DNA from 2 places in the Peribacillus sp. ACCC06369 genome. Region 2 is predicted to be linked to the other one. Evidence: a T-box and tRNA genes for the amino acid it is inferred to sense, from the RefSeq annotation. Region 2 holds a T-box; the other holds one or more tRNA genes.
What was found. A T-box is a leader RNA that pairs with one kind of tRNA and senses whether it is charged. The one in region 2 lies ahead of argS (arginine--tRNA ligase), so its partner is inferred to be a tRNA-Arg.
Positions count from the first base shown of each region.

Region 1: it encodes a tRNA-Arg, which carries the amino acid that the T-box ahead of argS (arginine--tRNA ligase) is inferred to sense. The anticodon was not compared.

Region 1 covers NZ_JAUCEN010000002.1:94,916-98,315, reverse strand. Annotated here, with positions in the region: rRNA gene QUF78_RS01265 (16S ribosomal RNA) at 1-1,433, opposite strand, end outside; tRNA gene QUF78_RS01260 (tRNA-Ala) at 1,593-1,668, opposite strand; tRNA gene QUF78_RS01255 (tRNA-Pro) at 1,679-1,755, opposite strand; tRNA gene QUF78_RS01250 (tRNA-Arg) at 1,765-1,841, opposite strand; tRNA gene QUF78_RS01245 (tRNA-Leu) at 1,851-1,939, opposite strand; tRNA gene QUF78_RS01240 (tRNA-Gly) at 1,952-2,026, opposite strand; tRNA gene QUF78_RS01235 (tRNA-Leu) at 2,032-2,113, opposite strand; tRNA gene QUF78_RS01230 (tRNA-Lys) at 2,123-2,198, opposite strand; tRNA gene QUF78_RS01225 (tRNA-Thr) at 2,241-2,316, opposite strand; tRNA gene QUF78_RS01220 (tRNA-Val) at 2,327-2,402, opposite strand; rRNA gene rrf (5S ribosomal RNA) at 2,413-2,528, opposite strand; rRNA gene QUF78_RS01210 (23S ribosomal RNA) at 2,593-3,400, opposite strand, start outside.
Region 2 covers NZ_JAUCEN010000002.1:4,483,241-4,486,640, reverse strand. Annotated here, with positions in the region: gene desA (Delta(5) desaturase DesA) at 1-768, shown strand, start outside; gene QUF78_RS22710 (response regulator) at 862-1,407, shown strand; T-box leader at 1,496-1,714, shown strand; gene argS (arginine--tRNA ligase) at 1,759-3,400, shown strand, end outside.

The DNA.
Region 1 (3,400 bases), 4.4 Mb from region 2:
TACAAACTCTCGTGGTGTGACGGGCGGTGTGTACAAGGCCCGGGAACGTATTCACCGCGGCATGCTGATCCGCGATTACTAGCGATTCCGGCTTCATGTAGGCGAGTTGCAGCCTACAATCCGAACTGAGAATGGCTTTATGGGATTCGCTTACCTTCGCAGGTTTGCAGCCCTTTGTACCATCCATTGTAGCACGTGTGTAGCCCAGGTCATAAGGGGCATGATGATTTGACGTCATCCCCACCTTCCTCCGGTTTGTCACCGGCAGTCACCTTAGAGTGCCCAACTGAATGCTGGCAACTAAGATCAAGGGTTGCGCTCGTTGCGGGACTTAACCCAACATCTCACGACACGAGCTGACGACAACCATGCACCACCTGTCACTCTGTCCCCCGAAGGGGAAAGCCCTATCTCTAGGGTTGTCAGAGGATGTCAAGACCTGGTAAGGTTCTTCGCGTTGCTTCGAATTAAACCACATGCTCCACCGCTTGTGCGGGCCCCCGTCAATTCCTTTGAGTTTCAGCCTTGCGGCCGTACTCCCCAGGCGGAGTGCTTAATGCGTTAGCTGCAGCACTAAAGGGCGGAAACCCTCTAACACTTAGCACTCATCGTTTACGGCGTGGACTACCAGGGTATCTAATCCTGTTTGCTCCCCACGCTTTCGCGCCTCAGTGTCAGTTACAGACCAGAAAGTCGCCTTCGCCACTGGTGTTCCTCCAAATCTCTACGCATTTCACCGCTACACTTGGAATTCCACTTTCCTCTTCTGCACTCAAGTTCCCCAGTTTCCAATGACCCTCCACGGTTGAGCCGTGGGCTTTCACATCAGACTTAAAGAACCACCTGCGCGCGCTTTACGCCCAATAATTCCGGACAACGCTTGCCACCTACGTATTACCGCGGCTGCTGGCACGTAGTTAGCCGTGGCTTTCTGGTTAGGTACCGTCAAGGTACCAGCAGTTACTCTGGTACTTGTTCTTCCCTAACAACAGAACTTTACGACCCGAAGGCCTTCTTCGTTCACGCGGCGTTGCTCCGTCAGACTTTCGTCCATTGCGGAAGATTCCCTACTGCTGCCTCCCGTAGGAGTCTGGGCCGTGTCTCAGTCCCAGTGTGGCCGATCACCCTCTCAGGTCGGCTACGCATCGTCGCCTTGGTGAGCCATTACCTCACCAACTAGCTAATGCGCCGCGGGCCCATCTATAAGTGACAGCCGAAACCGTCTTTCCATCTTCTCTCATGCGAGAAAAGAACGTATCCGGTATTAGCTCCGGTTTCCCGAAGTTATCCCAGTCTTATAGGCAGGTTGCCCACGTGTTACTCACCCGTCCGCCGCTAATCTCAGGGAGCAAGCTCCCATCGATTCGCTCGACTTGCATGTATTAGGCACGCCGCCAGCGTTCGTCCTGAGCCAGGATCAAACTCTCCGAAGAAATGTTTGACTTGCTCATTTTGCTTTTTTGATAGTGTGTGCTCACTTAAAATTTAACGTTGGCGCTTTGTTTTGTTCAGTTTTCAAAGAGCAATTTGATCCTTTTAAAGAATCAACTTTCTAATCATATCAAAGCCATTTGGGCTTGTCAAGTTTTTTTTGGTGGAGCCTAGCGGGATCGAACCGCTGACCTCCTGCGTGCAAGGCAGGCGCTCTCCCAGCTGAGCTAAGGCCCCAAAAAAATCATGGTCGGGAAGACAGGATTCGAACCTGCGACCCCTTGGTCCCAAACCAAGTGCTCTACCAAGCTGAGCTACTTCCCGAAAAAAATATGGTGCGCCCGGCGGGAGTCGAACCTACAACCTTCTGATTCGTAGTCAGATGCTCTATCCAATTGAGCTACGGGCGCATATTAAGATGGTGCCGAGGACCGGAATCGAACCGGTACGGTAGTCACCTACCGCAGGATTTTAAGTCCTGTGCGTCTGCCAGTTCCGCCACCCCGGCATAAATAAATAGTGGAGCGGAAGACGGGATTCGAACCCGCGACCCCAACCTTGGCAAGGTTGTATTCTACCACTGAACTACTTCCGCAAACATGCGGGTGAAGGGACTTGAACCCCCACGCCTTGCGGCGCCAGATCCTAAGTCTGGTGCGTCTGCCAATTCCGCCACACCCGCATAATAAAATGGTGAGCCATGAAGGATTCGAACCTTCGACCCTCTGATTAAAAGTCAGATGCTCTACCAACTGAGCTAATGGCTCATATAAACTATTTATATATGCTATATTAAGCTTGTATGAAGATGGTGCCGGCAAGAGGACTTGAACCCCCAACCTACTGATTACAAGTCAGTTGCTCTACCAGTTGAGCTACACCGGCAGGTGTAAAATGGTGGAGGATGACGGGATCGAACCGCCGACCCTCTGCTTGTAAGGCAGATGCTCTCCCAGCTGAGCTAATCCTCCATATATAACTGCTTGGCGGCGTCCTACTCTCACAGGGGGAAACCCCCAACTACCATCGGCGCTGAAGAGCTTAACTGCCGTGTTCGGAATGGGAACGGGTGTGACCTCTTCGCTATCGCCACCAAACAATAAAGGAACGTTGTTCCTTCAAAACTAGATAATAAGAAGGTATTTCATTTTTTAAAAAGCGTTGGTTAAGTCCTCGATCTATTAGTATCAGTCAGCTCCACATGTCGCCACGCTTCCACCTCTGACCTATCAACCTGATCATCTTTCAGGGATCTTACTAGCTTGCGCCATGGGAAATCTCATCTTGAGGGGGGCTTCATGCTTAGATGCTTTCAGCACTTATCCCGTCCGCACGTAGCTACCCAGCTATGCCTTTGGCAAGACAACTGGTACACCAGCGGTGCGTCCATCCCGGTCCTCTCGTACTAAGGACAGCTCCTCTCAAATTTCCTGCGCCCGCGACGGATAGGGACCGAACTGTCTCACGACGTTCTGAACCCAGCTCGCGTACCGCTTTAATGGGCGAACAGCCCAACCCTTGGGACCGACTACAGCCCCAGGATGCGATGAGCCGACATCGAGGTGCCAAACCTCCCCGTCGATGTGGACTCTTGGGGGAGATAAGCCTGTTATCCCCGGGGTAGCTTTTATCCGTTGAGCGATGGCCCTTCCATGCGGAACCACCGGATCACTAAGCCCGACTTTCGTCCCTGCTCGACTTGTAGGTCTCGCAGTCAAGCTCCCTTGTGCCTTTACACTCTACGAATGATTTCCAACCATTCTGAGGGAACCTTTGGGCGCCTCCGTTACTCTTTAGGAGGCGACCGCCCCAGTCAAACTGCCCACCTGACACTGTCTCCCACCCCGATAAGGGGCGCGGGTTAGAATTTCAATACAGCCAGGGTAGTATCCCACCAACGCCTCCACCGAAGCTAGCGCTCCGGCTTCTCAGGCTCCTACCTATCCTGTACAAGCTGTACCAAAATTCA
Region 2 (3,400 bases):
GTCGGGACAATCATGGGTGTTTTGACTTTATTCCCTTTTGATCAATGGGGGCACGAGCATTCTGTGCATCACGCAACAAGCGGTAATTTAGATAAGCGGGGTACAGGAGACATTTGGACCCTTACGGTGGATGAATATTTGGCTGCACCGCTTAAGCTTCGTTTTGCCTATCGTTTTTATCGCAATCCATTGGTTATGTTTGGAATAGGTCCAATTTATGTTTTCCTTCTTAAGAATAGATTTAACCGTAAAGGTGCTAGAAAGAAGGAAAAAATGAATACTTATTTGACGAATGTAATAATCGTTGTTTTAGTGGCATTACTTTGCCTGGCAGTAGGTTGGCAGACGTTTCTTTTAGTACAAGGTTCCATTTTCATGATTTCTGGTTCAGTGGGCATTTGGCTGTTTTACGTCCAGCATACATTTGAGGACTCTTATTTTGAAGAAAATGAGGAGTGGGAATATGTATTGGCAGCAGTGGAAGGAAGTTCTTTTTATAAGCTTCCAAAACTGATGCAGTTCCTTACTGGTAATATCGGTTACCATCATGTTCACCATTTAAGTCCAAGGGTACCTAACTATAAATTGGAAATGGCGCACAATAATACGCAGCCATTAGAGAACGTTCCAACGATTACTCTTGCGACAAGCTTGAGCTCACTCCGTTTCCGTTTATGGGATGAGAAAAACAAGAATTTTGTTGGCTTCAAAGACATAAAATATTTAACGAAAAAAAGCGTTTCCGCTCAAGTGAAATCTGAACTGTAACGTTCATGGATCATTCCAGACTCCCTTAATAATCCTTGGATTAGGGGGAGTCTTTGCTTCATATAAGCGACTCGATAAAGGAGAGAACTTAAAATGATTCGAATTGTCATTGCAGAGAATCAGCAAATGCTGTTAGAGGCAATAAGTTCTCTACTCAATCTTGAAGAAGATATAGAAATTGTCGGGCAAGCCAGTAATGGAGAAGAAGCGATCACTCTTGTGAACCAATTACAGCCTGATGTTTGTATCATGGATATGGAGATGCCTGTAATGAGGGGACTTGAGGCAGCAGAAGCTTTAAAGTCATTTGAATGCAAAGTGATTATATTAACGACATTTCGAAGGACTGGTTATTTTCAACTTGCGTTAAAAGCTAATGTAAGTGGTTATTTATTGAAGGATGGCCCGAGCGAAGAGTTAGCCTGCTCGATTCGCAGAATAATGGATGGCGAGCGTATATACTCCCCCGAACTTACAGATGAGTCTTCCAACAATAATACCCGGGAAATGGGAGTGTTAGGCCTGTTAGCCGATGGTCAAACCACAAATGAACCATCTAATCAGCAAAGAAACCCAATTGGTACCGTAAGGAAATATTTTTCAACCATCAAGGATAAAATGAAGTTACCGGCTGGTTAGTCATATTGAGGCTTATAACCGGTTGGATCTGAAATCCTGTGTTGACACGTATTTTTAAATTGTGTACGATGGATTAAATCATAATATTGAAAATTCTGTGATAAAGAGAGTAGTTCATTTTGAAATGGAAAGCGAGTTAGGGACGGTGTGAGCCTAATGCAGGACGGATGAATGAAGCGCACTTTGGAGAAATTTCTTGAAACGTTTAGTAGGGAACATCGGGGAGTCACCTCGTTAACAATGGAAAGTGGTCACGATTTGTGGCAACTAGAGTGGTACCACGGGAATCTATGCTCTCGTCTCTTATTTAGAGACGGGGGCTTTTTTGTTTTTTTAGGAGGGGAAATGACGATGAATAAAACAATTGCAGCATTAATTTCAACTGCTTTAAACAATGAATTGCCAGCAAGTGAAATAGAAAAATTAATGGAAAAGCCTAAATTAATGGAGTTAGGTGATGTCGCCTTTCCGTGCTTTACACTTGCAAAAAAATTTAGAAAATCACCTCAAGTTATTGCGTCTGAAATAGCTGAGCAATTAAACGGTCAATTGATCCACGAAGTGAACGTAGTGGGTGGCTATCTGAATATCTTCGTCAATCAAAAGATGGTGACGGAAAATGTGCTGCAAACCATATTAAGTGAGAAGGAGCAGTATGGTTCGAAGCAGCCTGTACAGGAAAATGTCGTGATTGATTATTCATCCCCGAATATTGCCAAGCCTTTTTCCATGGGGCACTTACGCTCAACGGTCATAGGGAATGCACTGGCTAACATTGCTGAAAAAAATGGCTACAATGCCGTGCGTATTAATCATTTAGGGGATTGGGGCACGCAATTCGGCAAATTGATCGTCGCGTATAAGCTGTGGGGAGACAAAGAGGCAATCGAAGCTTCCCCGATTCAAGAATTATTGAAAATCTATGTGAAGTTCCATGCTATGGCTGAAACGGATGAATCGTTGAATGACCAAGCACGCGCTAGCTTCAAGTCGCTTGAAGATGGAGACGAGGAGGCACTGGCACTATGGAAATGGTTCAGGGATGCGTCTTTAAAAGAATTCGATACGATTTATGATTTATTGGGCATCCGTTTTGATACCTATGCTGGCGAAGCGTTTTACAATGACAAGATGGATGTTGTTGTCGAGGAATTGAATGAAAAAGGCTTACTTACCCTTTCCGAAGGTGCTTATGTCGTGGAATTGGAAGATATGCCGCCTTGCTTGATTACGAAAACGGACGGTGCGACACTTTATGCGACGCGTGATTTAGCAGCAGCACTGTATCGTAAAAAGCAGTATGATGCGAAGAAAACATTTTACGTTGTAGGAAACGAACAATCCCTGCATTTTAAACAACTCTTTAATGTCATTGGGAAAATGGGGTACGATTGGTCAAATGACTTACAGCACGTAGCATTTGGCATGATGTTAAAAGACGGTAAGAAAATGTCGACACGTAAAGGGAAAGTCGTGCTGCTTGCGGATGTATTGGCAGAGGCAATCGAAACTGCAAAGCGCAATATCGAAGAAAAAAATCAGGCACTTGAACAGAAAGAACTGGTTGCGAAACAGGTTGGTGTCGGAGCGGTAATCTTTAATGATTTAAAAAATCACCGCATGAACGATATTGATTTTTCATTAGAGCAAATGATGAATTTTGAGGGAGAAACGGGTCCTTATGTACAGTACACATTTGCGCGAATTTCATCATTGCTTGAAAAAGGTGAATATAAAGAGCAGGCCAACCATTTTGAAGCTTTAGGAGAATATGCTTGGTCAGTACTCCAGCTGCTGGAGCAATATCCGCTCATTGTCCAAAAATCATTTGAACAAGCCGACCCATCACAAATCGCGAAATTCAGCTTGCAGTTATCACGCGCATTCAATAAGTATTATGCACATACGAAAATCTTGGTTGAAGATGAATGGAAACAAATGAAGCTCTCGTTCGCTTTTTCCGTAGCGACGGTATTAAAGGATGCGCTAAGTT